Regions from separate parts of the Arthrobacter sulfonylureivorans genome, predicted to be linked through region 1. Evidence: predicted binding sites of a transcription regulator. Region 1 holds the regulator's gene; each other region holds the start of a gene.

Region 1 (7,373 bases):
TTCTTCCGGCAGGCAGGCACGGACATTGTCCAGACCCAACGACGCGGCGTTGTCGTTGGTCAGGGCGATGCTGCGCTCGTTGACGTCGACGGCCCACACCGTGGCTCCGGGGGATTTCAGGCCCATGGTCAGGGCAATCGGGCCCCACCCGCAGCCGATGTCCAGCAGGTTGCCGGCCGGAGCCGGCGGCGGAACCTCGGCCAGTAGCACCGCTGTGCCCTTGTCGACGCCGTCCGGACTGAAGATTCCGCCGGCCGTCTGCAGCTGCCGCGGGCGGCCGTCCAGTTCGACCTCCAGGGTGCGGCGAACCTCGGGTTTGCCTGGTTGCGGGCTGAAGTAGTGCTCTGTTCCCATAATCGGCCAGATTAGTGCGCGTTCAGCGGAATCGGTATCAAGGCGCACCTAAGCTGCGTCGGCTCTGATAGCGTTTACCGCATGAAGAAGTAATGATTGCGCCGCCACCATGCTGTCCCGTTCCATGCGGCACAGCGCGTGCCGTTGGTCGAGAATCCATTCTCCCCGGCCGCCGGGCAATCACCGTTCCCGAAACTCTTGTGGAACGCTCCACCTCCGCAGCCGCTTGTACCGGTTGTTTCAGGTCCCCGGTGCCGGGTGATGCCGGCCGCACCAGCAGGCGCCAGCTGCCACGCATTTTCTGCCCCGCACCGACGGGGCCCTTCCCAGGAGGACTTTTGGCCGATCATCCACAAACCGCATCTTCGGGCTCTGCTGCACGCATCCCGGAGGACTACGATAAGACCACGGACATTTCGAAGGAGAGCATGACCACCAACAGCCCCCAGCCGTCGCCGGAACCGGAAATGACGCCGGATGAGATCCAGGCAGTCATTGACCGTATCTTGGCCCGCGACACTGCGGCCCGAAGCAAGCCGGGAGTCGGCGGCCGAGCGCAGGCCCTGTCCGAACTTGACTCCGAGCATTCCGAATTCGACGGTGACCAGCAGGACTTGGCCGAACGCCGTGCCCTCCGCCGCGTAGCAGGCCTCTCCACCGAGCTGGAGGACGTCACCGAGGTCGAGTACCGGCAACTGCGCTTGGAACGCGTGGTCCTGGCCGGTCTCTGGACCGAAGGAACGGCCGACGACGCGGACAATTCCTTGCGGGAACTGGCGGCGCTGGCGGAGACCGCCGGCTCCGAGGTGCTGGACGGCATCGTGCAGCGCCGGATGAAGCCGGACCCGGGCACCTTCCTCGGTTCCGGAAAGGCGCAGGAACTGCGGGACATCGTGATGTCCACCGGCGCTGACACGGTCATTGTCGACGGCGAACTCTCGCCTTCGCAGCGCCGCGGACTGGAAGACATCGTGAAGGTCAAGGTCATTGACCGCACGGCGCTGATCCTGGACATCTTCGCTCAGCACGCCAAGAGCCGCGAAGGCAAGGCCCAGGTTGAGCTGGCCCAGTTGGAGTATCTGCTGCCGCGCCTGCGCGGTTGGGGCGAGTCGATGTCCCGCCAGGCCGGCGGCCGCGTCGGAGCTGCCGGCGGCGGCATCGGTTCGCGCGGACCCGGTGAGACGAAGATCGAACTGGACCGCCGACGTATTCGGACCCGGATGGCGAAGCTGCGCCGCGAAATCGCCGCCATGAAGCCGGCACGCGATACCAAACGTGCCAACCGCCGCCGCAATGCCGTTCCGTCGGTGGCCATCGCCGGTTACACCAACGCCGGAAAATCGTCGCTGCTCAACCGCCTGACCGATGCCGGCGTTCTGGTCGAGAATGCGCTTTTTGCCACCTTGGACCCCACCGTGCGCCGCGCGGAAACACCCGACGGCATTGGCTACACGCTCGCCGACACTGTCGGTTTCGTCCGCTCGCTGCCTACGCAACTGGTGGAAGCCTTTCGCTCAACGTTGGAGGAAGTTGCCGACGCCGATGTGATCCTGCACGTGGTGGACGTCTCACACCCCGACCCGGAGGGCCAGATCGCCGCTGTGCGCGAAGTACTCACCGAGGTGGATGCCCGGCACATTCCTGAAATCGTGGTGCTGAACAAGGCAGATGCTGCCGATCCCTTTGTGGTCGAACGCCTGCGCCAGCGCGAACCGAACCACGTTGTGGTGTCGGCACGCACCGGCCAGGGAATGGACACGCTGCTTCGACTGATCAGCGAAACCATCCCGCGGCCCAGCGTGAAGCTGCGGCTGCTGGTGCCCTACGACCACGGCGAAGTCATCAGCCGCTTGCACAGCGAGGACGCCGAAATCCTCGCCATGGAGCACGGGGAAGACGGCACACGGCTCGATGTGCTGGTTCGTGAGGGCTTGGCAGCGGAGCTGGAACGATTCCTGCGGCATGACTGACACCCGGGTACCGGCCGGCGAGGCGTTGCGACTGCTCGATGTCGCGGTCCAGGGCATGGGCGGCCAACACCGCGCCGGCCAGCACGAGATGGCTGCCAAAGTAGCCGAGGCTTTCGATCGCCGCCAGCACCTGCTGGTCCAGGCGGGCACCGGCACCGGCAAGTCGTTGGCCTATCTGATCCCGCTGATGGTGCAGGCCTTGGAGGGTGAGAAGCCGGCCATCGTCTCGACCGCGACGCTGGCCCTGCAATCGCAAATCGTCAAGCGGGACTTGCCGCGGCTGATGGAAGCCGTCGCCGATGAGCTTCCCCGGCCGCTGGATGTGGCGCTGCTCAAAGGGCGGAACAACTACGTCTGCCTGCATAAGCTGGCCGGCGGCTTTCCGGACGAAGACGCCCCTGCCGCGCTCTTCAGCCTCGGCGAGGACGCCGTCCCGCATCCGGCTCCTGCTGGCGGAGGGACGTCCACCGGGGCCGCGGGGGCGCTGGGCAAGGAGGTGGTGCGCCTGCGCGAATGGGCGCAGGAGACCGAGACCGGCGATCGCGATGAACTGGTGCCCGGCGTCAGCGACCGCGCGTGGCGCCAGGTCTCCGTGGGATCGATGGAATGCCTCGGCGCGCAAAAGTGTCCCCTCGCCGCCGAATGCTTCAGTGAACTGGCGCGCGGGCATGCGGCAGAGGCGGACATCGTGATCACCAACCACGCCATGCTCGCCATCAACGCCTTCGAGGGCGTGGCAGTGCTTCCGGACTACGACGTGGTGGTGATTGACGAAGCCCACGAATTGCAGGACCGCGTGACCAGCGCTGTGGCGGGGCAGCTGTCGGCTGCCATGGTCCGCACCGCGGCTTCGACCGCGCGCAAGCACACCGGGATCAGCGTGGAGCCTCTCAACTCGGCTGCCGGCGCCCTGGAGGATGTGCTGGAGCCGCTGCCGAGCGGATTGTTGGCCTCCGGCCTGCGCGAGGAGCAGGAGTTGGTACTCGTGCAGCTGCGGGAGGCGGCCCGTGCGGCGCTATCAGATTCCAAGCCCGAGGGATCCGGGGCAGCTGACGGCGGGAGGCAGATGGCCCGCTCCCGCCTTTCTGCGGTGCTGGAGATGGCCGAACGGCTGCTGTCGGCGGCGGATTCCCGCGAGGTCATTTGGGCGACCCGCCCGAGCACGTACGGCGAGACCGGCGACTACATCGCCAGTGACGACCAACCGGCAACGCTCAACATCGCGCCGTTGTCTGTTGCCTCCAGGCTGCGCGAGGGGCTGTTCGACGAACATACGGTGGTGCTAACCTCCGCCACGTTGTCGGTGGGGGGAACTTTTGACGCTGTTGCCGGTTCGCTTGGATTGTTGGGGGCCGGCGCTCCGGCGTACTCAAGCGCCGATGTGGGCAGCCCCTTCGATTACCCTCGCCAAGGCGTGCTGTACGTGGCATCGCACCTGCCCAAGCCGGGCCGCGGCACCAGCAGCGAGCAGCTCGACGAACTCGAGGAGCTGCTGAGGGCCTCACGCGGCGGTGCCCTCGGATTGTTCTCCTCGCGTCGCGCGGCAGAGGAAGCTGCCGCCGAAATGCGCAAGCGCACCGACCTGACCATCCTGTGCCAGGGCGAATCATCAATCGGGGCGCTGGTTCGCCAATTCGCCGATGAACCGGACACCTGCCTGTTCGGCACGATGACGCTGTGGCAGGGGGTCGATGTCCCGGGCGAGGCCTGCCGGTTGGTGGTCATCGACCGCATTCCGTTCCCGCGGCCGGACGACCCGTTGACCACCGCCCGTACCCGGTCGGTAGCCCAGACCGGAGGCAATGGTTTCATGACGGTCTCGGCCACCCACGCAGCGGTGCGGTTGGCCCAGGGCGCCGGCCGCTTGATTCGTGCTTCCAATGACAAGGGGGTGGTGGCCGTGTTGGATTCCCGTCTGGCCACCGCCCGCTATGGAAATTTCCTCCGCAGTGCCCTGCCGCCGTTTTGGAGTACGAAAGACGGCGCCATCGCCCGTCAGATTCTGGAGCGGCTGGCGGCTGCTGCAGCCTGAACCGGCTGGGGCAGGGACCGGGTCCCGCCGGTTCAGGCCACAGCAGGCCGAAGGTTCGGTGACGGAGGGGTCAGAGCGCGCGCATCACGGAGACAACTTTGCCCATGATGGTTGCGTGGTCGCCCAGAATCGGTTCATAGCGCGTGTTCTGCGGCAGCAGCCAGGTGTGCCCATCGCGCTGCCGGAAGGTTTTCACCGTTGCCTCGTCGTCGAGCAGTGCCGCAACAATGTCGCCGTTCTCGGCGGTGTGCTGCTGCCGAACCACCACCCAGTCGCCGTCGCAGATGGCAGCATCGATCATCGAATCGCCGGACACCTTCAGCATGAACAATTCGCCGTGCCCCACCAGCTGCCGGGGAAGCGGCATGACGTCCTCGACCGCCTGGTCTGCCAGGATCGGTCCGCCGGCGGCGATGCGCCCCACCAACGGCACCATTGCCGTATCGGATGAAGTGGTGAGTTCGGACACCGCGACGCCGCTAGAGCTGCGCAGCTGCTGCGGCTCGTCCACGCCCACTATTTCCACGCCGCCATGCTCAAGCGTCAGTGGGGTGAGGATCTCCATTGCCCGGGGACGCTTCGGGTCCCGCCGGATGTAGCCCATCTTCTCCAGTTGAGACAGCTGATGCGTGACGCTGGACAAGCTGGCCAAGCCGACAATGTCACCGATCTCGCGCATCGACGGCGGATACCCGTGGGCAATGACGGAGCGCTGGATCGTTTCCAAGATCTTCTTCTGCCGCGGCGTCAGGCTGCGTCCGACCTTGACAGGGCGGCCTCGTCGCCGCGCTCCGGCGGTGGTGGTGGTCTCTTCGGACATATCCGGCCCCGGTCTTCCCATGATGGTCCAGGTGCCGGGTCTGGCTGATGCGGAACCGGCACTCGGATTGCTGTCTCGACTGTTTTGTCAGTGGCGGCTGATGCACTGCAATTCACAGCCGCTCATGCCATCAACGCTAGGCCAGGCGGTGAGGAATTTCAAACATTTGTTCGACTGAGTCTCGACAATAGTCGATCACCAGTGCTAAAACTGTAGAAGATGCATTCGAAGATACGTTCGAATGCAGTGGTTCGATGATCGAAACCAGTCGAAATAGATCGAAAATCGGAAAGGTGGCACCATGTCCGCCCAGCTCGCACCGCAGTCCGCAGACCTCCGCGCCAACTCCGCCCTCCGGCTCACCCGCCGGGGCCGTTTGCTGCTGATTGGCCTGCCGCTCATGCTTGCCGCGGCCGTCGCGCTCACCTTGGTCGGCTTCTTCACCGCACCGGCGATGGCCGCTGCCGGGGGGCTGGGGCCGGGGCCAGCTGTTACTGTCACGGTCGGCAGCGGCCAGACGCTGTGGGATGTGGCAGTGCTGTCGGCCCCTGACCGCAACCCGCATGATGTCATCTTCGAGATCGCGCAATTGAACGGCCTGGATGGGGACATCGTCCATTCCGGCCAGCAGCTGCTCGTGCCGTCATCGCATTGAGGGAACCGTAATATGAGCCGCTTCGGCCCGCCCGATTCCTGCCCCGGGCGGGCCGAAGCTTAAGCTGGATCGGTGAGTGAGCAGTTAGAACGCCTGAACCGTCTGCCGTTGCGGGGGAATCTCCGGGGCCTGGAACCATATGGCGCCCCCCAGTTGGACGTGCCCATCCTCCTGAATGTCAACGAAAACACCCACGGATTGCCGGAGACGGTGCATCAAGCCATCGTCTCGGCCGTCAGTGCGGCGGCGGCCGGTTTGAACCGGTATCCGGACCGCGAGTTTACCGAGCTTCGGACGGCACTGTCCCGCTATCTGGAACACGGGCTCACGGCAGAGAACATCTGGGCCGCCAACGGTTCAAATGAAGTGCTGCAGCAAATCCTTCAGGCCTTCGGCGGGCCGGGCCGGACCCTGCTGAGCTTCCCCCCGACGTATTCCATGTACCCGCTGTTGGCCAGCGGGACGGACACCGAGTATGTTGCGGTTCCGCGGGGAGCGGACTTTACGATCTCTCCGGAAGCGGTTGCCGCTGCTGTCGCAGAAGCCGCTGCCAACGTCGTCGTCCTGTGTTCCCCGAACAACCCGACGGGCACCGCACTGGGGCTCGACGTTGTCGAGGCCGCCTACGAAGCGGGGGAGGCGTCCAACGCCATCGTGATAGTGGATGAGGCCTACGCCGAATTCGCCCACGCCGGCACGCCGAGCGCGCTGACGCTGCTGCCCGGCCGGGAGCGGCTGATCGTCTCGCGCACCATGAGCAAGGCTTTCGCCCTTGCCGGTGCCCGAGTGGGGTACCTTGCCGCCGCACCGCAGATTGCCGATGCCCTGCGCCTGGTCCGCCTGCCCTACCACCTGTCCGCGATCACCCAGGCGACGGCGCTGGCCGCACTGGAACATGCTGGCGCCCTGCTCGCCAATGTTGAGGACATCAAGACCCAACGGGACCGCATTGTCGACGGACTTGCCGAGCTGGGGTTGAAGCCTGCACCGTCGGACTCCAACTTTGTGTTCTTCGGCGGTCTGGACGACCCGCACGCGGTGTGGCAGGGCCTTCTGGAAACCGGCGTGCTGATCCGCGACGTCGGGATTCCTGGACATCTGCGGGTGACGGCGGGCACTGAGGCCGAGACCACAGCCTTCCTCGACGGCATCAAGGCTCTGATGTCGAGCCGAGTCTCCTAAACTGTACTAAGAGCGCACCGGCCTGGCCGGTCAACCATTTTCGTCAAAGGACTCCCATGACCGTGGATACCACCACCGGACGTACCGCACGCCTCGAACGCATCACCAGCGAGTCGTCCGTGCTGGTTGAACTGGATCTCGACGGCACCGGCCGATCCGAGATCAGCACCACCGTGCCGTTCTACGACCATATGCTCACCGCACTGTCGAAGCATTCGCTGGTCGATCTGACCGTGAAGGCCACTGGCGACACCCATATCGACGCCCACCACACCGTGGAAGATGTCGCCATCACGATCGGCGAGTGCTTGAAGCAGGCCCTGGGTAACAAGGCCGGGATCCGCCGGTTCGGCGAAGCAA
Region 2 (7,373 bases), 580 kb from region 1:
CCGGTGTCCGCTCTGCTTCGGGAACAGCCGCACCCGACGCTGAGGTCAGGACCGGTCGGAATTCCATGTCGGCTGACGCCTGGATCAGTTCGCGGGTGCGCTGGTCCGGAATGCCGGGCAGGCTGACCACCACATTGCGGCCGGACTGCGTGGTGATCTCCGCTTCTGCCACACCGGAGCCGTCAACGCGCTGGCGGATGATCTCCACGGCCTGGTTCAGTTGCTCGCCGGTGATCTCGCCTCCGGCGCCCTGGACCTTCGGGGCCAGGATCATCTGGGTGCCGCCCTCAAGGTCGAGCGCCAGCTTTGGCGCCCAGCTCGCTTGGTTGGTGAAGACACCACTGCCGAGGATGACGGTACCGGCGGCAAGCAGCACGCCGAGCCAAATAAGTGTCCGCCGAGCAATGCTGGTGGAACCGGTTCGTGCCATGGAAGATCTTTCTCTCATCGACTCAGGCGGCCGGCGGAACCGGCCGGTACACGGCGAAGTGGCGGGGGCATGCCCCGCCACTGCACGCCGATGCGGCTAAGCCGTCGCTGGCCTACTTGGTGTCTTTGTTCTGCTCTTCATTGAGGCGCTTCAGGGTCTCCTCGGCGGTTTCCTCCGACCGGTCGGCCCGCTCAGCGGTCAGCGAGGAGGCATCGTCCGGCACCTCGGGGGTCTCCGGGGTCACCACTTCGTTCACTGCCTGCGTGTGCACCGTGGCCGTGTTGCCAGGAGACAGCTCGAGGACCACCTTGTTGTTGTCGGCGTCGACGGAAACGACGGTGCCAAAGAGACCGAACTGGGTCATGACCTCGGTGCCGGGAACCATCTGTTCCTTGAGACGCTCAGTCTTTTCGCGCATCTGGGCCTGGACCTTCTTCTGCTTGCGGAACATGAAGAAGATCAGCAGCGCAAAAACAGCGAACAGGCCGATGGTCATCACATCGATGCCACCGCCGGACTGCTGCTGGGTATTGGTAGCAGCGAAGAGATTTACGAACACAGGAAATTTCCGTCCTAGAAGTCTGGGGCGGACCGGCAGGAGATTCCGGACCGTATACGCAGCCTGCCGGGTTCCTCACGGAACGGGGCACTCCGCACGTTCCTACCATTCTACGCGGTGACGGCGCTTACACGGCCACTTCAGTTATCGGCGAAATCCGTGTCCGGCTCCAGCAGTTCCGCGAGCAGGTCACCGGCCTGCCCTGCGGCCAGATGGTCCGGCACCGCCAGCCCCAGATGCTGCCAGGCGGCGGCAGTGGCGATCCGCCCGCGGGGCGTCCGGCCCAGCAGCCCTTCCCGGACCAAATACGGTTCGGCTACGGTCTCCACCGTCTCGGTTTCCTCACCGACAGCAATGGCCAGCGTGGACAGTCCAACCGGCCCGCCACCGAACTTGGTGATCAGTGCCGTCAGCACCGAACGGTCCAGCCGGTCCAGGCCACGCTCGTCGACCTCGTACATGTCCAGTGCAGCCGCTGCGGCACTGGAATCAATTTCGTCAATCTTGTGCACCAAGGCCCAGTCCCGGACCCGGCGGAGCAAACGGTTGGCGATGCGGGGCGTGCCGCGGGAGCGGCCGGCGATCTCGGCAAACCCTGCGGAACTCACCTTGAGGTCCAGAAGCATCGCCGAGCGGCGAAGCACCAGTTCCAACTCTTCGACAGCGTAGAACTCCAAGTGCCCGGTGAACCCGAACCGGTCGCGCAGCGGACCCGGGAGCAGTCCGGCCCGCGTGGTGGCTCCGACGAGCGTGAACGGCGGCAGATCAAGCGGGATGGCCGTAGCGCCTGCCCCCTTGCCCACCACGATGTCCACCCGGAAGTCTTCCATGGCTATGTACAGCATTTCCTCCGCCGGACGCGACATCCGGTGGATCTCATCGAGGAAGAGGATTTCCCCTTCGGTCAACGAGGACAGAATCGCCGCCAAATCACCCGCGTGCTGGATCGCCGGACCGGAGCTGATCCGGAGCGGCGCGTTCATTTCCGCGGCGATGATCATGGCCAGCGTGGTCTTGCCCAGCCCGGGCGGACCGGACAGCAGGACATGGTCGGCCGTCCGCTCGCGGATCCGGGAGGCTTCCAGCACCAGCGACAGCTGCTGCCGGACTCTCGCCTGGCCGACGAAATCATCCAGGTTCTTGGGCCGCAGCGCCGATTCGACGGCCCGCTCTTCGGCCTCCGACGCGGTGGAGACCAGCCGGCTCTCCCCGGCATCCTCGGGCACGCTACTTCACTCCCGCGGTGCGCCGGGCCGAGCCGGTCCGGGCACCGTCCTGGCCCAGCCGCCGCAGCGTCAGCCTCAGCAAGTCGCCCACATGCCCGGCCGCAGCTGCCTCCGGATTCTCGTCGGCGGTGGTGTCCACGGCCGCCGCGGCGTCCTTGTCCGACCAGCCCAGGCCGGAAAGGGCCTGCTGCACCTGGCCTTTCCAGCCGGCCGCCTGCTGCGGAGCCACCTCGCCGGTAGGCACCAGCTTTCCGGCCAGTTCCAGCACGATCCTGCCGGCGAGCTTCGGCCCAATGCCGGGCACCTTGCTGAACGCCTTGTTGTCGCCGTCGGCAGCGGCGATCCGCAGGGCTTCGGGCGAGTGCACCGACAGTGCCGCCAGGCCCAGCCTCGGACCGACGCCGCTGACCGAGATGAGGGTTTCGAAGACTTCGCGCTGCGCCGCATCCTCGAACCCGTACAGAGTCATGGAGTCTTCGCGCACAATCATGGTGGTGGCCAGTTGGGCTTCCCGCCCGATGAACAGCGTGCCAAGGGTCTGCGGCGTCGCCTGGACGAGCATGCCGAATCCGTTGACGTCGATCACGGCCGAGTTCAACCCCACATGGGCGACGACGCCGCGCAACGAGCTAATCATGATCCAACTCCCAATTCCGGCACTGGCTGCTGCCCGGAGTCCGCCTCCCGGACCGGAGCACGGGAGGGATTGTCCGAACATATTTACGAATAGCTTACGTGGCGGCGCCGACATTACCGGCAACCGCCACACCCCTTGGCACCCTTCGCGCCGGGCCGTTCCGGGGCAGCTCAGCGGTGGTTGCGCTTGGCCTTTGCTTCGGCTTCCGCCCAGAGCTTCTGGGCAGCCGTCATGCCGCCGCCCGCGGCCGGCTTCGCCGCACCGCCGCGCCACGCGTGAGTGATCGCCAACGCCAACGCATCCGCGGCATCGGCCGGACGCGGCGGGGTGTCCAGCCGGAGAATCCGGGTCACCATTTTGGTCACGGCTGCCTTGTCCGCTTGGCCGTTGCCGGTGACCGCGGCTTTCACCTCGGTGGGCGTGTGCAGCGCGACGGCGATCCCCCGCCGCGCTGCTGCAGTCATCACCACACCGGAGGCCTGCGCCGTGCCCATCACAGTGCTGACATTGGTCTGGCTGAAGACGCGTTCGACGGCGAGCACGTCCGGTGCGTGGGCATCAAGCCATTCGTCGATGGTCTCGGCGATCTTCAGCAGGCGCAGTTCCAGCGGCATGTCCGGAGTGGTCCCGACGACGCCCACTTCCACCAGGGTGGAGCGGCGGTTCGGCTCGACGTCGACCACGCCCAGGCCGCACCGGGTCAGGCCGGGGTCCACGCCCAGCACCCGCAAGGCGGTTGCCGACCCGCTGACCGGTGTCAGTCGTTCTCGAGTTCAGCGAGGACGTCCTGGCCGATATCGGTGTTGGAGTAGACGTTCTGCACGTCGTCCAGATCCTCTAGGGCGTCGACCAGCTTCAGGAACTTCCGCGCGGCGTCGGCGTCGAGCTCTACGGCCATTGAGGAGACGAACTCGATTTCATCCGTTTCGTACTCGATACCGGCTTCTTCCAAGCCGGCCACCACGGCGCGCAGGTCGGTGGGGTCGGAGTGGACCTCGAAGTTCTCGCCGTGTTCCTTGACTTCCTCCGCGCCGGCATCCAGCACCGCCATCAGGAGGTCGTCCTCCGTGAGCTCGTTTTTGGGCAGGGAGACCACGCCCTTGCGGGCGAACATGTAGGAGACCGACCCGGGGTCTGCCACGGTGCCACCGTTGCGGGTGATGGCCAGGCGGACCTCGGAAGCGGCACGGTTCTTGTTGTCCGTGAGGCACTCGATCAGTACGGCGGAGCCCTGCGGGCCACGGGCTTCGTAGATGATCTCGGTGTAGTCGATGGTCTCGCCGGTGAGGCCGGCGCCGCGCTTGACGGCGCGATCGATGTTGTCGTTGGGCACCGACGTCTTCTTGGCCTTCTGGACGGCCAGTTCCAGAGCCGGGTTGCCCGACACGTCGGCACCGCCGTTGCGGGCTGCAACTTCAATGTTCTTGATCAGTTTGGCGAACGACTTGGCACGTCGGGCATCGATGACTGCCTTCTTGTGCTTGGTCGTGGCCCACTTGGAGTGTCCGGCCATTCCTACGCTTCTCCTCTGACGATGCGGATGAATAGTTCGTGGATCCGGCGCTCCCCCGTAACTTCCGGGTGGAAAGAGGTCGCCAGCAAATGCCGCGAACGCACTGCCACAATTCTAGCTGTACCGCGCAAAGTCGCCGTGCGGGAGGCTTCCGAGGGTTCCACCGTGGCGAGGACTTCCACGCCCTCGCCCACCCGTTCCACCCAGGGCGCGCGGATGAAGACGGCGTGCACGGGCGCCGGATTCTGGTCCGGGGACGGTGCACTGAACTCCAGCCCGCGGAAGTCCAGATCCGTTTCAAACGATTCACGTTGCCGGCCGAAGGCGTTACGCCGCACCGTAATGTCCAGGCCGCCCAGCGTCTGCTGGGGCTCGCCCTTGAGGTCGGTGGCGGGATCCGCGATCTCCTGGGCCAGCATGATCATGCCGGCGCAGGAACCGTAGACGGGCATGCCGGCCTCGATCCGCTTCTTCAGCGGATCGGCCAGCTCGAAAATCCGGGTGAGCTTGTCGATCGTTGTGGACTCCCCGCCGGGAATAACCAGTCCATCCACGGCATCCAGTTCGCCCGGCCGGCGCACCGGCATTGCTGTGGCGCCGCTGTGTTCCAGGGCGGATATGTGTTCGCGGACATCGCCCTGCAGGGCGAGCACACCAATCGTGACCACGGTGAAGGTTCCTCGGATTCGGCATCGGGCCGCACGCGTGGCGGCCGTACGGAAAAACAGTAATACCAACCGGTCCTGCGGTGTTAAACCGCGCCGGCCGCTGCTGTGCGGCACGCCACAGCCCGCCGGGGACGTCGGTGGGCCGGTGCCGGCGGCTTGTATAGTCTCTACTCATGCGACACCTCCTTGCGACCGTTGCCGGAAAGGCCGTGAAGGCGGTAGCCAGGCTCCGCGGCGGCGGCTCCGCGCTGCCTGGCCTGGTGGCCGAGAAAATCGATCCGCAGTTCCTGCCCCGCACGCTCGGCAAGCTGCCGCGCGGCGTCGTCGTGATCAGCGGGACCAACGGCAAGACCACCACCACCAAAATGGTGGTGGAACTGCTGCAGGGCCAGGGCCTGAAGGTGTTCACCAACCGCACCGGCAGCAACTTCACCCGCGGTGTAGTGGCTTCGGTATTGGGCGATTCGGACGCCCGCGGCCGGCTGGATGCGGACATCGCGGTGCTGGAGCTGGACGAGGCCCACGCCGTGCACTTCGTCAAACTGGTTCGGCCGCGCTACAGCCTGCTGCTCAACGTGATGCGGGACCAACTGGACCGTTTTGGCGAGATCGAGACGACGGCGGGATTCCTCCGGCAGATCGCCGCAGCCACCACCGACGCCGTGGTGCTCAACCGCGAAGACCCGCGCATCCTGGCCCTGGCCAACGCCGTGACCGCGCCCCGGATCGACTACTTCGGCCTGGCCCCGCAGCTGCGCCACATGTTCCCGCACGACGATGAGATGCGGAACGCCGTTGCCGCCGGGGTTCCCGGCGCCGAGGCCGCCGGAACCGGTGGCGGCCAGCCCGAGGGGCCGCGCGCCGAGGTCGTGCTGTCCGCCTGCGAAGGTTCCGCCGCCACCTTCCAGGTGGATGGACGCGGGATCGAGGTGGAGCTGAAGCTGACCGGCGTCTACAACGTGTTCAACGCCGCCGCGGCGCTGGTGCTGGCGCGCACGGTGCTCGGTCCCGCCGTGGACGAACCGGCGCTGCTGGCCTCGCTGGAGAACGTCACCCCGGCGTTCGGGCGCGGTGAATCGCTCACCGTCAACGGCCAGCCGCTGGATCTGGTCCTGGTGAAGAACCCGGCCGGCTTCCGGCTCGCGCTGAAGTCGTTCCCGGCTGCGGGCTCCCGGACCATGATTGCGATCAACGACAATTACGCCGATGGCCGGGACATGTCCTGGCTCTGGGACGTGGACTTCGATTCGCTGCGCGAGACGGGCGTGGCCGAGGTCAGCGGTGTCCGGGCCCAGGACATGGGGCTGCGCCTTTTTTACGAGGACGTTCCCGTGGGGGGCGTTGACACCGACCTGAATGCCTCGCTGCACCGGTTCATCGCCGACGGTCCCGATACGCCCAAGCGCATCTACTGCACCTACACCGCCATGCTGGCGCTGCGGCGCGAGCTGGGCAAACTGACCGAAGTGGAAGTGGTCTCCTGATGGACGCACCCGTGATCGACCTGCTCCAGCTGTACCCGCGGGACATGAACATTTACGGCGACTGGGGCAACGTCCTGGTCCTGCGCAAGCGGCTGGCCCTGCGCGGCTATGATGTCCGGTTGCATGAGTACAACCCTGGCGACACATTTCCTGGTCAGGTTGACCTGATTGTGGGCGGCGGCGGCCAGGATTCGGGCCAGAACAAGATCCAGGCCGACCTGCTCGCCCAGGGCGGCAGGCTCCGCGACCTGGCCGACGACGGCCTGCCTATGCTCGCCGTGTGCGGCCTCTACCAACTGTTCGGCCACCGGTTCACCACCCACACCGGCGAGGTCATCACCGGCATCGGGCTGCTGGATGTCGAAACCGTTGGCGGACCCACCCGGCTGATCGGCAACACCGTGCTGGACAGCGACGAGTTCGGCACCATCATCGGGTATGAGAACCACAGCGGCCTGACCACACTCGGCGCCGAGGTCCAGCCGTTTGGCCGGGTCACCAAGGGCGACGGCAACAACGGCACGGACGGCACCGAGGGCGCCCGTTACCGCAACGTCATTGCCACTTACCTGCACGGATCCTTGCTGCCCAAGAACCCGGCCGTGGCGGATTTTTTGATCCGGCACGCGGCAGAACGGCGCTATGGCAGCTTCAACGATGTGCCGCTGGACATTCCCCACGAGTCAGAGGCCCGGACCGACGCGGCGGCGCGGCCCCGCTAAGGTGCTCGGGCGGCTACGTTGCGCCCGATCGATAACGGGCCCCCGTCCCGCCCTCAGGTCCTTACTCGTCGCCCAGCAGCCATTCATGGGCGACGTCGCCGGCGGCGCCCATCGACTCGACGGTCGCCCTGGTC
Region 3 (7,373 bases), 1.5 Mb from region 1:
AATCGTGACGGACGTAGCGGTAGTCGGCGCCGGGCCGAATGGGTTGGCCGCGGCCGTGATCATGGCGCGGGCGGGCCTGGACGTCACGGTCTTCGAAACGGCCGCCACGCCCGGCGGCGGCGCGCGGACCCTGGAGCTGATCGAGCCCGGCCATTGGCACGACATCTGCTCGGCAGTGCATCCAATGGCCGCAGCATCGCTGTTTTTCCGCTCGTTCGGGCTGGACCGACGGATCCAGCTGCTGGCGCCCGAGGTCTCCTACGGCCACGTGATCGACGGGGCAGCGGCGGCGGTGGCCTACCGCGACCTGGAACAGACCGTAGCCGGGTTGGGCGCCGACGGCGCTGCCTACCGGCAGCTGATGGGGCCGCTGGTGGAGCGGACCAACGCCCTGATGGAGTTCACCATGGACCAGCTGCTCCGCGTGCCGGCCCATCCGCTGACGGCCTTCAGATACGGCATCCGGACCCTGGAGCAGGGCTCGCCCGCCTGGAACCTGCGTTTTAAGGAACAGTTCGCACCTGCCCTGCTGACCGGCGTTGCCGCACACACACCGGGAGGCGTGCGGCGCCCCTCGTCGGCGGGGGCCGGACTGATGCTCGGTGCGCTGGCCCATGCCGTGGGATTCCCCTTTCCCGCCGGCGGGTCACAGGCCATCATCGACGCCATGGTCCAGGACCTGCGGGCCCACGGTGGCCGGTTGGAGACCGAGCATCGGGTCGCATCGCTGGCCGAGCTGACCGATGCCCGGGTGGTCATGCTGGATACTTCGCCCACGGAATTCCTCCGGCTGGCCGGCGGCCGGCTCCCGGCCCGTTACGCCCGTGCCTTGCGGCACTTCAGGTACGGACCCGGTGCGGCCAAGGTGGACTTCATCTTGTCCGGACCGGTGCCGTGGGCACACCCGGAACTGCGCCGGGCCGGCACTGTGCACCTGGGCGGCACACGGCAACGGATGGCAGCGTCCGAGCGGGCCATTGCCCGCGGCCGGCACTCGGAGGACCCGGTGATCCTGGCGGCACAACCAGCCGTGGTCGATCCGTCCCGGGCGCCTGCCGGCCGGCACGTGCTGTGGGCCTACTGCCACGTACCGAACGGCTCCACCCGGGACATGGAGCCGGTGATTACGGCCGCGCTGGAACGAGCCGCGCCGGGATTCACCGATCTCGTGGTCGACTCGGCGAGCATGTCCGCGGCCGACTACGCGGCGTACAACCCCAACTACGTGGGCGGCGACTTCGGCACCGGCGCGGTCAGCCTGCCGCAGCTCGCGGCGCGCCCCGTGCTGAGCCCCAAACCCTGGCGGACCCCGCTGGACGGCGTCTACCTGTGTTCGGCGGGAACACCGCCCGGACCCGGCGTGCACGGGATGGCCGGATACCGCGCCGCCGCACTCGCCCTGCAGACGCATTTCGGGCTGGCTGTACCGCCCCTGCAGCCTTGAAGCCGTGGCCCGCGGGGCGGATCGAAGGCAAGATGGTCCCATGGATCCCGTTGCGGCCCTGAATGAAATCGCCTTCTGGCTGGAGCGCGAACTGGCGCCCACGTTTAAAGTGCAGGCGTTCCGGAAGGCAGCCGCCGTGGCCGCCGGGCTGGACCCCGACGAGCTGGCCGCACGAGCGCGCAGCGGCAGGCTGAAGAGCATGAAAGGGATCGGGGCCAGTACCTTCGAAGTCATTCAGCAGGCGGTCGACGGCGAGGTCCCCGACTATCTGGTGAAGGTACGGGAACGTTCGGCGGAGCCACTGGCCGAAGGCGGCCGCGAGCTGCACCAGGCACTCCGCGGCGATCTGCACAGCCACAGCGACTGGTCCGACGGCGGCTCGCCGCCGATTGACATGGTCGACGCGGCGCGCTGGCTCGGCCGCGACTACCTGGCCCTGACCGACCATTCGCCGAACCTCAAGATTGCCAACGGCCTGAGTGCGGAGCGTCTGGCCAAGCAGCTTGACCTCGTGGCCCAGATCAATGCCGATGCCGACGGTATCCGGGTCCTGACCGGCATCGAAGCAGACATCCTGGAAAGCGGCGAACTCGACCAAACACCCCAGATGCTGGATCGGCTGGACGTGGTGGTGGCCAGCGTCCACTCCAAGCTCAGGTCGGACCGGGGCACCATGACCCGCCGGATGCTCGGCGCCATCAACAATCCGCGCACCAATGTGCTGGGCCACTGCACCGGACGGCTGGTCAAGGGATCACGGGGAACCCGCCCGCAATCGGAATTCGACGCCGAGCGGGTTTTTGCCGCCTGCGCCGAAAACGGCGTCGCCGTCGAAATCAACTCGCGGCCGGAGCGGCAGGACCCGCCGGATGAACTGATCCAGTTGGCCCTCGACGCGGGCTGCCTGTTCAGCATCGACAGCGACGCCCACGCGCCCGGCCAGCTGGACTTCCTCCACTACGGTGCCGAACGGGCCGCCAAAAACGGCGTGCCCGCGGAACGGATCATCACCACGTGGCCGGTTGAGCGGCTGCTCGAGTGGTGCAGTCAGGGGCGGTGAGGTTGCTCGACCAGGGCGCGGCGCCACCGTCACGGCGAGTCGGTAGGGATGTTCGGACTGGCATGAGGGGGAATCGTGCCACTGGTCAGCGCAATCGGACGGCAAGTTTTTGCTAGCCTGCCAGCCCCCGGGGCGGGACGTGGGTTTGCCAGTACGTGTTTCGCAGTGGTCTTCGGTGGGGGTCGATGTAGTCGGGCGGGGTGAACCACGGGATTCCGTCAATGACGTTGATTTCCCAGTTGCCTTGCTCGATCAGGTCGTGGTGCAGGCTGCAGAGGCAGACCCCGTTGTTGATGTCCGTGCGGCCGCCGGCCCACCAGGGCACGATGTGGTGCGCTTCGGTCCAGAACGCGGGCATGCTGCACCCAGGGAAGGCACAGCCCTTATCCCGTAGGAGCAGCGCCTTGCGGATGGCCCGGCTGAAGAACCGTTGCGACCGGCCCAGGTCCAGGACCTCGCCCTTGGACCCGAGAATCGCCGGGATGATTTCGGCGTCGCAGGCCATTCGGCGCACTGTCTTGGCCGACAGGGACCCGTTGAACACCGCGCTGCCGCCGCCCGAGAGCAAGCCGGCCAGTTGTTCATAGCCGGCAGTGACGATCACTTGGGTGCGGTGCCCGCCAGAGTCCGGGAGCTTGTCCACGTTCAGGGCGATCCGGCAGGCACCGATCAGGCCGGCCAGCAGCTTCTGTGCCCTGGTGAAGCCGTCCATTCCGGCAACCACCGCCGGATCCACGTCGCCGTGGCTGTGTTCCGAATCCGTGCAGTCTTCCGCGTCGGGCATGCCGGTCCCGTTTGCTCCGGCGTCGTCGGTGCCTAATGCGCCGGCATCCGTGGTTTCTGTGTTGCGATCATCGTCCGCTTCACTCTCGCCGCTACCGGGCCCGACTCCCTCGCCGATCCGAGTGCCCTCAGTTGCGGGATCTGCCGCGCCGGTGCCGGCCGTGGCGGCGTCCGTGGTTCCGGTGGGGCCTGTGCCGTTGCGGTTCGGTCCGGCAGGGGCGGCTTCGGTCCGGCTGTTCGCGGCGGTTTCGATCGCGTCGGAGCGGATGCGCGGGTTCGCGGCACTGTTCATCATGGTGGCGAGGAGTTCGTACTGGTCGTCGGTGGTGTTGATGACGAACTGGTGCAGGCCCCGTCGGCGGCCGCGGTAGAACATCCCCTGCCGGGACCGCAGTTCATCCTCCGAGGGCTCGGCGCCGTCCTGGTCGACGGCTGTTTCCCAGGTCTTCGCGACCATCGCTAGCGTGTCGGCGTCGCCCTCGGCGGCCTGCCGGACCAGCGAGGACTCCATCGCTTCCAGGGTCCCCGGGTCGGCGGCGTGGCGGGCCCGGGCGATCGAGTCGGTGACAAGGACGGCAGCGTTCCCGCTGAGCTCCCCGGCCGCCATCGCCTCCGCCAGGGCCGGCAGTGCCGGAGCGCCGGGTTCGCCGTCAAACCGGACCGGCGCGGTGATTACTCTTCCGACCCGCAGCCGGCGCCGTGCTTCGACGATGCTGATCCCCAGCCGGGAGCGCAGATACTCCGCGTTGTTGCGGAACTCGGTCTTGCGCCGGCGCTGCCGGTGTTGCGGACCCGCGCCGTCGGGTACCGCGGCGTCAACACCGCCGGGGTCGCCTGCCTCGGTTCCGGAGGCGGCGATGGCCGCGGCCGGGTTGGCCCACCCCGCCGCGCCGGAGGCGTCAGGTGATCCTGCAAGTGCACCGGTGCTGGCTGAGGTTTCCCCGTTCGCGGCGATGTCTGCCCGCTCCACCGCGTGCGCGCCGGCGGCCTGCAGGAATTCCACCGTCTTCGAAACGTCCTCGACCGCCGCTACAGTGTTGGCCAGCTCGCGGGTGCTCAACGATCCGGACTCCGCGGTGAAGCAGTGGGCGATATCCTGCAGCAGGGCGCGCACCTCGGCGAGGGAATCCTCCATCCCCCCCGGTGCGGTCCAACGGTGCAAGCGCCATACCACAATTTTATTCGCACACATATTCGACCCACCATCGAAACGGTCCAATGTGTAGGGATAGTGGCACGGGCCGCAACTGAGGCCACGATCAGCCGAACGTCGCGCTGTGCCCACGGCGCCGTGCCCGAGAGGCTCTAGTGGACGCATGCCGCCGTCAGGAAAAAGAACGACATGGTGGGTCGTTCCGAGGGACCGTTGTGGCTTGCACTCCAAAGAAAGGGCGACCAGCTAACCAAAGATTGGTCCAATTAGCGGCGTACCCCCGGCGGAGCGTCGGCGGTTGCGGTGCTCCGCGGTGCCGAGAGCCGGCCGTCGCGCATGGTGGCGACGGCATCGGTGAGCGGAATGAATTCGGTCTCGTGGGTGACCATGACGGTGGCGACGTCGAATTCCCGGGTGACCTGGACCAGCAACCGCACAACAGCCTCGGAGCGCTCATGGTCAAGCGCCGCCGTCGGCTCATCGACCAGCAGTACCCGCGGGCTGCCCATCAGCGCCCGCGCGATGTTGACCCGCTGGCGCTGCCCGCCCGAGAGCTGGTGCGGGCGGCGGTGGGCTGCATCGATAAGTCCCACGATGTCCAAGAGCTCCAAGCCGCGGGAGCGGGCGTCACGCGGTTTCTCGCCGCGCAGATGGGCTCCGATCTGGAGTTGTTCCAGGGCCGTCAGCGAGGCCAGCAGGTTGGGCTGTTGGAAGACAATCCCCACCTTCTGCCGGCGTAGTTCGGCCGACTCCTTCAGGCTCAAGGCCGTAGCATCCACGCCGTCCACCAGCACGACGCCGGCGGTGGGGCGGATGAGCGTGGCGGCGACCGCGAGGAGGGAGGACTTCCCGGAACCGGACGGACCTGCCAGGGACGTCAGGGTACCGGCCGGAACCTTCAGGTCCACCCGGTCCAGTGCCTTGGTGGTGCCGTCGCCGTCAGGGTAGTCGAGGATGACGTTGAGAAGACTGAGTGCGTGTGTCATGGGGGTGTTCCTTCGAGGAGTGGGTGCGGGTGCGAAAGCCGCGGAGGCGGTGCGTGGCGTTGCAGTGCGGAGCGCCAGAATAAGGGCCGGGAAGGGTGTCAGCTGCCGCCGAGTGCCGTCAACGGGTCCACCCGTGTCACCCGGCGGACCGCCAGCACGGCACCGGCCATGCCCAGGATCACGATTCCGGCGATGGGCAGCAGGGTGCTGGCCGGGGTCAGCAGGAACGGCGCGGCCTGGGAAGCGAAGACCCCGCCAAGGATCCCGGCGCCGCCGCCGGCAGCTGCGCCGCAGGCCAGGACCACCAAGGCCTGCGTCAACGCGTCGCGGAGCAGGTAGGCGTCCGAACCGCCCATGGCTTTGAGTACGGCGATGTCGCGCGTGCGCTGAATAGTCCAGACAGTCAGGAAGGCCACGATGACCAGCGCGGAAATGCCGTAGAGGAAGCCCTGCATCAGCATCAGCGACCCGTTTTCGCTCTTGTAAGAGCCCAAGGCCTGGAAGGCGCCGGCGACCGAGGTGGTGGTGGTGCCGGCGGTCTCATTGGCGGCAGTCGCGGCTTCTCCGGACGGATCGCCGTCGGACAGCTGAGCGGCAATAGCGGTGGCGATCGGGCCGTCGGCGGCCCCGGCGTCGTTGATGTGGCTGACCTGCTGCCACTTGGCCAGCGATGTCCACACCACCGGCGTGTGGGAGTACCACTGGTCGTCGACCACGTTGGAGACCTCCAGATCCCGTCCGGCCAGTTGGACTGTGTCGCCCACGTGCACGCCCAGGTCCTCGGCTGCTGTCCGGCTCAGCACCAGGGAAGTGTCGGTCACGGGTGCGGGCGCCAGCGCACCGCCGGGTACGACGCCGAAAACTGCCACATTGGTGCTGCCGGTTGCACTCAACCGGCTCTGGCTCACGCCGAAGGCCTCCGCACGTTCCACGCCGGGCGCTTGCTGCCAGGCGTGCAACTGCTCCTGGTTGATCTGGGACTCCGTGAACGAAGCGGCGGGGCTATTGCCCGCGGCCGAGCCGAAGACGACGGCGTTGGCGTCGGAGCCGAGCTGCCGGATGGCGGACACGGATTGGTTTCCCAGCCCGGCGGTGAGCCCGGACAGCATCACCAGCAGCAACGTAATCAGGGCCACCACGGTACCCATGAGGAGGAAGCGGCCCTTTGCGAACCGGATATCCCGAAGTGCCAGGAACACGATTGGTCCTACTTTCATTGCTTGAGTGCCCCGGTTTACGGGCTGGTTCCAGCGTCCCGCGCAGGGCGTGCGCGCGCATCCGGTTGGTGGTTGATCTGCGCCCAGCCGAAGGTTGATCTGCCGGTCAACCGATCGGTTGATGCCCGCGGTATTGAACCTCGGTACGCTGAGGACCATGCCTGCCCAGCCCCGTCCGCAAGACCGAACCGGTGCACCGCGGAACGGGAACGGCCGGACCGGAGCAGCGGAGGCATCCCCGGCGGAGGCATCGCCGGCGGAGGCGATGCGAGAGGAAGCCGCTCCTGCCGGCCAACTGGTGCTCAGGATCCTGCGCGTGGGCCTGCACGTCGGCTTTGCCGGCCTGCTTGCCATCGCGATCGCCGCGACGCTGGCCGCGGATCCGGCCAGTCCAGCCAGTTATCTGGCCGCCGCCCTGGGGGCCCTGCTGGCGGTGGTGTACGTGGCCGGGACGGTCTGGGAGAAACGCCGCAGTGCCGCCGGAACCGGTCAGGACCTCCAGCGTTATGCCCCGTGGTGGCTGGCCCTGGTCACGCTGCTGTGGACCTGCCTGGTGCTGCTGAGCGGAAACTTCGTCTGGCTGGCCTTCCCGCTGTTTTTCCTCCATCTGCACATCTTGCGCACCGGACACGCTGTGGTCGCCGTCGCCGTCCTCACCGGCCTGGTGATCGCCTCCCAGTGGTGGCACGCCGGCAGGCTGGAGGCGGCCATGCTGATCGGACCGGTAGTC
Region 4 (7,373 bases), 1.7 Mb from region 1:
CGGCACCCGTAGCGTCTTCGGCCGCCAGATCCGCTATGACCTGGCCCAAGGCTTCCCGCTGATCACCACCAAGCGCGTGCATTTCAAGTCCGTGGCGCTGGAGCTGCTGTGGTTCCTGCGCGGCGACTCGAACGCGAAATGGCTTCAGGAACGCGGCGTCAAGATCTGGAATGAATGGGCCGACGCCGACGGCGAGCTCGGTCCGGTCTACGGAGTTCAGTGGCGCTCCTGGCCCACGCCCGACGGCGGTCATATCGACCAAATCGCCAATCTGGTGGAAGACCTGAAGAACAATCCCGACTCGCGCCGGCACATCGTCTCGGCGTGGAACGTGGCGGAGATCAAGAACATGGCGCTGCCGCCGTGCCACGCGTTCTTCCAGTTCTACGTGGCGGACGGCAAACTCTCCTGCCAGCTGTATCAGCGCAGCGCGGATATGTTCCTGGGCGTGCCGTTCAACATCGCCTCCTACGCACTGCTCACCCTGATGTTGGCGCAGCAGGTGGGGCTGGAGCCGGGTGAATTCATCTGGACCGGCGGGGACGTTCATGTCTACGACGACCACGTGGACCAGGTCCGCGAGCAGTTGTCGCGCGAGCCCTACCCTTACCCCACGCTCAACATCCTGCGGAAGCCGGAGAGCATTTTTGACTACTCGCTGGAGGACTTCGACGTGGCGAATTACCAGCACCATCCGGCCATCAAGGCACCGGTGGCCGTATGAGCGCCGACTACAACGCCGGCCCCGCCGCTGCAGCCAGCCCCGCCGCCGCCGCCGACGCTGCACCTGCCGTCAGCGCAGCCGGCCGCGCCGCCGACGGCCCGCGCCCCTATCCGGGCAGCGTCGCCGAGGCCGTGACTGCCGCGGCGGCCGCCACCGACGACCGGCAGCAGCTGCCGGCGCCAGTGGTCGGCATGATCTGGGCCCAGACCACCAACGGCGTGATCGGCCGCGACGGCGGCATGCCCTGGCATCTGCCCGAAGACCTGGCGCACTTCAAGCGAACCACGCTCAACCATCCGGTGATCATGGGCCGCAAGACCTGGGAGTCCTTCCCTGACAAGTACCGGCCGCTGCCCGGGCGCACCAACATTGTTATCAGCCGCAGGCCGGAAATGCGCGACCAGCTCGTGGCCGAGGGCGCCGTAGTGGTCGATTCCGTGGAGGACGCGATGTCCGAGGCCGCAGCCAGTCCGGGCGGCGACGAAATCTGGGTCCTTGGCGGCGGCGAGATCTTCAACCTCACCACACAGCATTCCAACGCGGCCTCGGTCACCGTCATCGACATGGAGACCGACGGCGACACCTACGCCCCGCAGCTGGGCCCGGGTTGGAAGCTCGACGGCGTCTCCCCCACCGAGGGCTGGAGCACCGCAGCCAACGGCACCCGCTACCGCATCTCGCTCTGGGTCCGCGGGGAGGACAGCCGGGTGCAATAGCCCGGGCCTCGCTGCAAGAGCAGAAAGCATAGGACCTCGGCGCCGCCGGGCCGCACCAACGCTGCACGGAGGCAGCCAAGGGGAGCCCCGCCGTCGTACACGTCCCCTAGATGTGCTCGGAGAGGCACGTAACTCACCGCAGCCAAATTGACCCTGCCCGTAAACTAGATGGCATGACTTCACCCGCAGCCACTTCCTCTACACAGTCCGTCGGCCTGATCGGTTGGCGCGGCATGGTCGGCTCCGTCCTGATGCAACGCATGCAGGATGAAGGCGACTTCGACCTGATCAACCCCGTCTTTTTCTCCACGTCGAACGCCGGCGGCGACGCCCCGGCCTTCGCTGGTGCTGCCGCGGGCGACGCAGGCAAACTGCAGGACGCGTACGACGTCGAGACGCTGGCCAAGCTGCCGATCATCGTCACCGCGCAGGGCGGGGACTACACCTCCGAGGTCTACCCCAAGTTGCGCGATGCCGGCTGGGACGGCCTCTGGATCGACGCCGCTTCCACGCTGCGGATGCAGGACAGCTCCATCATCGTGCTGGACCCGGTAAACCGGGACGTGATCGACGCCGGCCTGGCGCGCGGCGTCAAGGAATTCATCGGCGGCAACTGCACCGTTTCCTGCATGCTCATGGGGCTGGGCGGGCTGTTCAAGAACGGCCTGGTGGAGTGGGGAACCTCCATGACCTATCAGGCAGCCTCCGGCGGCGGTGCCCGGCACATGCGCGAACTGCTGAACCAGTTCGGTTCGCTCAACGCCGCAGTATCCGCCGAGCTCGCAGACCCTGCCTCTGCCATCCTGGAAATCGACCGCAAAATCTTGGCACAGCAGCGCAATCCCGAGCTGGATTCCTCCCAGTTCGGCGTGCCGCTGGCCGGTTCGGTGATCCCGTGGATCGACAAGGACCTGGGCAACGGACAATCCAAGGAAGAGTGGAAAGCGCCGGCCGAGACGAACAAGATTCTGGGGCTCAGCGATGACCAGCGCATCCCCTTCGACGGTCTGTGCGTGCGCATCGGCGCCATGCGGTCCCACTCGCAGGCACTGACCCTGAAACTCACCGAAGACCTCCCGGTGGCCGAAATCGAGCGGATCATCGACGCCGACAACGAGTGGTCCCGCGTGGTGCCGAACACCAAGGAAGCCACCATGGAGCACCTCACCCCCGTGGCGGCCAGTGGCACCCTGGAGATCCCGGTTGGCCGCATCCGCAAGCTGGAAATGGGCCCAGAGTACATCAGCGCCTTCACCGTCGGCGACCAGCTCCTGTGGGGCGCTGCCGAGCCGCTGCGCCGCATGCTGCGGATCGCCACCGGCAACCTTTAAGGAAGCCAGCCCCGTTAGGCAGCCAGCATTGCCGGTGGCCTAACGCTCATGGAGTCCGCCCCTTCGCGGGGCGGGCTCCTGCTGTTAAGTCCCTCGGACCGCCGTGCACGCGTTACCGAGCGAGACGGCGGCTCCGCCGTTAGCCCCGCCTGCTCCTGCCATCGCCCCTTGCTTGGATCATCGGCGGCCGTTGTCTGCTCCCTCACCGGACTGCCCCTGTCCTTCCAGGTCTGCCTCCTCTTCTACAAGCCGGATTTGCCCTCCACAGGCCGCTTCCCGCCTCCGCCACCCGTCTTGTCCTACACAGGGCCGTGTCCCCTGGCGTTTGTGCACATACGTCGAACACCCGTTCTACCCGGAGCTTGCGCTGCGTAGCGTTGAAGTATGGCGGCGGAACCGTTGGACGAGGCACAGGAGCCGGAGGATCCCTCCGGCCACGCCGCCATGCCAGACGATGTCGCAGGCTCCCATGACGCCGCCGCGGCCCCGGGTACTGGCGACCACTCAGACACCGACACAGGTCCAGGCACAGACGTCAGCCCGGCGGAAGAAGCCGCCGCTGAGGGTGCCGCGAATGCTGCCACACCCGGGGGCAGCGCACCATCGAACAACTCGCCAGTGGTAAACGATTCTTCCTGCCGGGAGTTGTGGGAGGAGGACTGGCGGGAGTTGGAACCGGCGGAACTGGCCGGACTGCTCGCCGGCACCGACCCCGATACCCTGGACGACTGGTCCGCACTCGAATACCTCAAAGCCGTCCGCAAACACGAGGCCTGGACCCAGTCCCGCCGCACCCGCGCCATGCACCGGATGGCCGTGCTCCGGCCGGCCACCGGCCCCGATGCCGGGGCACCGGACGGCATCAGCCGGCACGCGGCCCAGGAACTCGCCCCCATCCTCGCCCTGCCCCGCAAACAGGCGGCCGCGGAACTGGCCGACGCGCACCAGATCGCCACCCACCTGCCCGCCACCCTCACCGCCCTCGACCACGGCGACATCGACCTGCCCCGCGCCGCGGCGATCGCCCGCAAAGGCGCCGACCTCCCACCGGAGACCCTGGCCGAGTTCGAGAACACGGTCCTGCCCGGCGCCGGGACCATCACCCTCGAATCCGTCCACGCCCGCGCCCGCACCGCCCGCGACCGGCTGCACCCCGTACCCCTCGAGACCCGGCACCGGGCCGCGATGGAACGGCGCACCGTCCAATACCTCCCGCAGGACGACGGCATGGCCGAACTGTTCATCCGCACCTCGGCGGACAAAGCCCTGCTCGCCTACAACCTGATGCAGGCCCACGCCCGGAAACTGCAGACCGCCGACGAGACCCGCACCCTCGGCCAGCTCCGCGCCGACGTCTTCACCGACATGCTCCTGCGCTACCCCGACCACGCCTACCAACCCGCCACCACAACCCCTGGCAGCGGCACCGCCGCCGCAGCGACGACCACCGGGGAAGCCGCGGACGCGGCGACCGGCAACGGGGCCACCGACCAGGGCCACTGCACCTGCGGCGGCGCGAATGCCACCGCCTCCGTCGCAGTCACCACGACCTTGGAAACCCTGCTCGGGCTGGCCGAAGACCCCGGCGAACTCACCGGCTACGGCCTCATCCCGCCCGAAATGACCCGCAACCTCACCGCGCTGGCCACCTCCTGGCTCCTCGTGCTCACCGACGACTACGGCCAAGCCATCGCCGCCGCCAAAGACCTGCGGATCCCGCCCGAATGGCTCAAACGCCTCATCCGGCTACGCGACCGGCACTGCCGCGAATTCGGCTGCACCGTCCCCGCCGACCAATGCGACATCGACCACACCATCGCCTGGGAAGACGGCGGCAAAACAGTGCCCGAGAACCTCAGCGCCCACTGCAAACCCGGCCACAAAACCAAACACCACGGCGGCGGCACCGTCACCCAGGACAACGACGGCACCCTGCACTTCACCACCCGCTCCGGACACACCCACACCACCACCCCCGACGAAGGCTGGGCAATCACCTACCCCACAGCAGAGGACCGGGCCAGCAACACAACGAACCAGGACAAAAGCGCAGCAGAACGGTCCGCTGACGGAGAGGATGGCGAACCATGCGAAGAAACGCCACCACCCTTCTGAAAGACAGATTCGAAACCGAGCAGGAAGGGGACCGATAGTGAGCAGGCGCAACCAGCCTCAGCCGACCGTCGATGATATTCTCCGGGAGTTCTTCGCACAGCAACGTCAGTCCCGCCCGATTCGGGAAGATCGTTCGCTCCGGCTGGAGGCGCATTTACGGAGCTGTATCGAAGCCTGCGGCCCTGACTACATCTCAGAGGAGTGGTGGTTGATGCTGGAGATTGAACGGTGCTTCGAGCCGAAGGACACGTTCGCCAGGCTTTTGCCAGCAGACTTTCTCCTGCCGCCAATGCACGATTTCTTATCGCCGGAGTGGCTGTTTGACCACGGTACTGACCGACTGGTTCAGGTGAATCACAGCTACCGCTTGGTCTGCTGGCTATGCAGCAGCGGCTCGGTCAATCTCCGTGCGCTGCGGCCCAGCATCATCCAATTCATGATCCGACATGATGAACTGGCCGTCCGTCCAAGGGCCCACAAGGGACCGGATCGTCTGCTCCAACCGGCCGATGCCCCGATCACCCGCGAAGATCTGCCGTAGGGCACAGTGCCAAGGGAGGAAGGGCTATCCCCCGCCCCTGTTATCGCCTGTTTCCGCTGTCAGAGGCTGCAGCCGATCAACAGGGGCTCGGGCTGAAGCCGAATACCAAAGGCACTGTCAACTCCATCCCGTACGGCACGGGCGATCGCCAGTACGTCTTCTGCGCTGGCTTCACCACGGTTGGTGATTGCCAGTGTGTGCTTGGTCGACAGCGACGCGCGGCCGCCGGCCAAGTCGTGCCCGTTGAGGTCGCCGTTTGATGTGCCCTCGAGACCGAAGCCCTTGGAGAAGCCTGCATTGTCGATGAGCCAGGCAGCGCTCAGCTTGATCTTGTCGCCGGCCGGCCACCGCGGTGCGTTCGCGGGAAGTCTTTCCGCCGTTGCGGGATCGACGATGGGGTTGGTGAAGAATGATCCCGTGCTGAATGTGTCCCTGTCGTCAGGATCGTGGACCATCCCCTTGGACGCGCGGAGCCGGAGTACTTCACGTCGAACGTCGGAGGCCTTGGCTGTTCCACCGACCTCGGCTTCCAACACCCGGGCCAATTCGGCGTAACGGATCGGAAGGCTCTGCCGCCCCGCCGTCAGCCGGAACTCAACTTCCAGCACCACGAAGCGTGGCGAACCGTTGACGGTGCTCCGTTTCAAGACCGAGTCCCGGTAGCCAAACGCGAGGTCGCTGTTGTCGAATTCCCGAATCGAACCAGTGTTCCTGTCCCATGTTCGGACCCGGGTGATGGTCTGCGAGACGTCGGATCCGTAGGCGCCGACGTTCTGCACCGGTGTGGCACCCGTGAGCCCCGGAATACCGGAGAGCGCCTCCAGCCCGGCCCAGCCGCTGGTGACGGTCAAGGCAACGAGGTCGTCCCACGGCTGACCTGCTTGAACCGTGAGCGCCACGGCGCCGTCTTGTTCGTCGACGGTGTAGCCGGTGTTGGCGACACGGATGACGGTGCCGGGGTAGCCGCCGTCGGAAATCACGAGGTTGGACCCGCCGCCGACGATCAGGAGGTCGTCGCCGTAACCGTCGGCGGCCCTGACCGCATCGACAATCTCGGACTCGGAGCCGGCCTCGACGTAACGCCGGGCCACGCCGCCCACGCCGAGCGTTGTCAGCGGAGCAAGAAGCGTTTCTGTCACGATGCTGGACTCTCCCCCGCCGGGTTCAGGGCGAGTCACCAAACCTTGACGACCGCCTGGGCTTTGACCAGTACCTTCACACCCGCAGCAGTCACCGTCAGGTCGACTCGCGCCGTCCCGTTGTCTGCATCGATGGCGCCGATGGCACCGCTGACTTCGATGCTCGCACCCGGGCCGTCAACGTCCTCCACGAGGACTGGCTTGGTGAACCGAGTCTGGTAGTCGACGACGGCGGCCGGGTTACCGATCCAGTCCGTCACCAATTGCACGGCAGCCCCCATCGTGAACATGCCATGTGCGATGACGCCGGGAAGTCCCACCTGCTCGGCGAAGCGCCCGTTCCAGTGGATCGGATTGAAGTCGCCCGAGGCGCCGGCGTACCTGACCAAATCCGCGCGGGAGACCTCAATGGCTCGGGAGCCGATGTCCTGTCCAACGGTCAGCTCGTTCAGTTCGACGCTCACTGGCCTTCCCCTCTCACCAAGATCGACGACGTGGTGGTGGCCGTTCTCTCGCCGGCCACGGTGCTGATCTCGGCGCGGGTGGTGATCATGGCCCCGCCGCCCATGGCGCGGACCTGATCGACGTGGAGTTCGGCCACGAGTTCGTCGCCGGCGACGATCGGACGGTGGTGCACAAACCGCTGGTCGGCGTGGACGACGCGGGAGAAATCGATACCGGAGTCTGAATCCTCGATCAGCTGAGCATCTGCGCGTTGGGCCACGATGATGGCGAACGTCGGCGGTGCCACCAAATCTGCATAGCCGAGTGCGCGCGCGGCTTCAACGTCGAAGTGCGCGGGATGTG

The links. The regulator LexA, encoded in region 1, represses DNA repair genes until DNA is damaged. The targets are predictions, from matches to a motif close to TCGAACANNTGTTCGA.
Region 2: ruvA (Holliday junction branch migration protein RuvA) is a predicted target of LexA. The motif match lies at 2,926-2,941, and genes of this name have one in related genera.
Region 3: MNQ99_RS01135 (HNH endonuclease signature motif containing protein) is a predicted target of LexA. The motif match lies at 4,470-4,485, and genes of this name have one in related genera.
Region 4: MNQ99_RS04935 (HNH endonuclease signature motif containing protein) is a predicted target of LexA. The motif match lies at 3,110-3,125, and genes of this name have one in related genera.

The regions. Positions count from the first base shown of each region.
Region 1 is NZ_CP093326.1:2,688,397-2,695,769, reverse strand. It holds gene MNQ99_RS12475 (class I SAM-dependent methyltransferase) at 1-354, opposite strand, end outside; gene hflX (GTPase HflX) at 783-2,324, shown strand; gene MNQ99_RS12465 (ATP-dependent DNA helicase) at 2,317-4,356, shown strand; gene lexA (transcriptional repressor LexA) at 4,427-5,176, opposite strand; gene MNQ99_RS12455 (LysM peptidoglycan-binding domain-containing protein) at 5,478-5,831, shown strand; gene MNQ99_RS12450 (histidinol-phosphate transaminase) at 5,904-7,013, shown strand; gene hisB (imidazoleglycerol-phosphate dehydratase HisB) at 7,070-7,373, shown strand, end outside.
Region 2 is NZ_CP093326.1:2,104,095-2,111,467, reverse strand. It holds gene secD (protein translocase subunit SecD) at 1-430, opposite strand, end outside; gene yajC (preprotein translocase subunit YajC) at 543-989, opposite strand; gene ruvB (Holliday junction branch migration DNA helicase RuvB) at 1,130-2,188, opposite strand; gene ruvA (Holliday junction branch migration protein RuvA) at 2,217-2,852, opposite strand; gene ruvC (crossover junction endodeoxyribonuclease RuvC) at 3,023-3,574, opposite strand; gene MNQ99_RS09855 (YebC/PmpR family DNA-binding transcriptional regulator) at 3,610-4,365, opposite strand; gene pdxT (pyridoxal 5'-phosphate synthase glutaminase subunit PdxT) at 4,368-5,051, opposite strand; gene MNQ99_RS09845 (Mur ligase family protein) at 5,207-6,517, shown strand; gene MNQ99_RS09840 (type 1 glutamine amidotransferase) at 6,517-7,239, shown strand; gene MNQ99_RS09835 (CapA family protein) at 7,301-7,373, opposite strand, start outside.
Region 3 is NZ_CP093326.1:226,922-234,294, forward strand. It holds gene MNQ99_RS01120 (glycosyltransferase family 87 protein) at 1-8, shown strand, start outside; gene MNQ99_RS01125 (phytoene desaturase family protein) at 5-1,444, shown strand; gene MNQ99_RS01130 (PHP domain-containing protein) at 1,485-2,504, shown strand; gene MNQ99_RS01135 (HNH endonuclease signature motif containing protein) at 2,617-4,422, opposite strand; gene MNQ99_RS01140 (ABC transporter ATP-binding protein) at 4,707-5,426, opposite strand; gene MNQ99_RS01145 (ABC transporter permease) at 5,525-6,625, opposite strand; gene MNQ99_RS01150 (sensor histidine kinase) at 6,801-7,373, shown strand, end outside.
Region 4 is NZ_CP093326.1:1,008,677-1,016,049, reverse strand. It holds gene MNQ99_RS04950 (thymidylate synthase) at 1-724, shown strand, start outside; gene MNQ99_RS04945 (dihydrofolate reductase) at 916-1,440, shown strand; gene asd (aspartate-semialdehyde dehydrogenase) at 1,614-2,771, shown strand; gene MNQ99_RS04935 (HNH endonuclease signature motif containing protein) at 3,156-4,886, shown strand; gene MNQ99_RS04930 (hypothetical protein) at 4,924-5,427, shown strand; gene MNQ99_RS04925 (UDP-N-acetylmuramate dehydrogenase) at 5,487-6,566, opposite strand; gene MNQ99_RS04920 (MaoC family dehydratase) at 6,602-7,030, opposite strand; gene MNQ99_RS04915 (FAS1-like dehydratase domain-containing protein) at 7,027-7,373, opposite strand, start outside.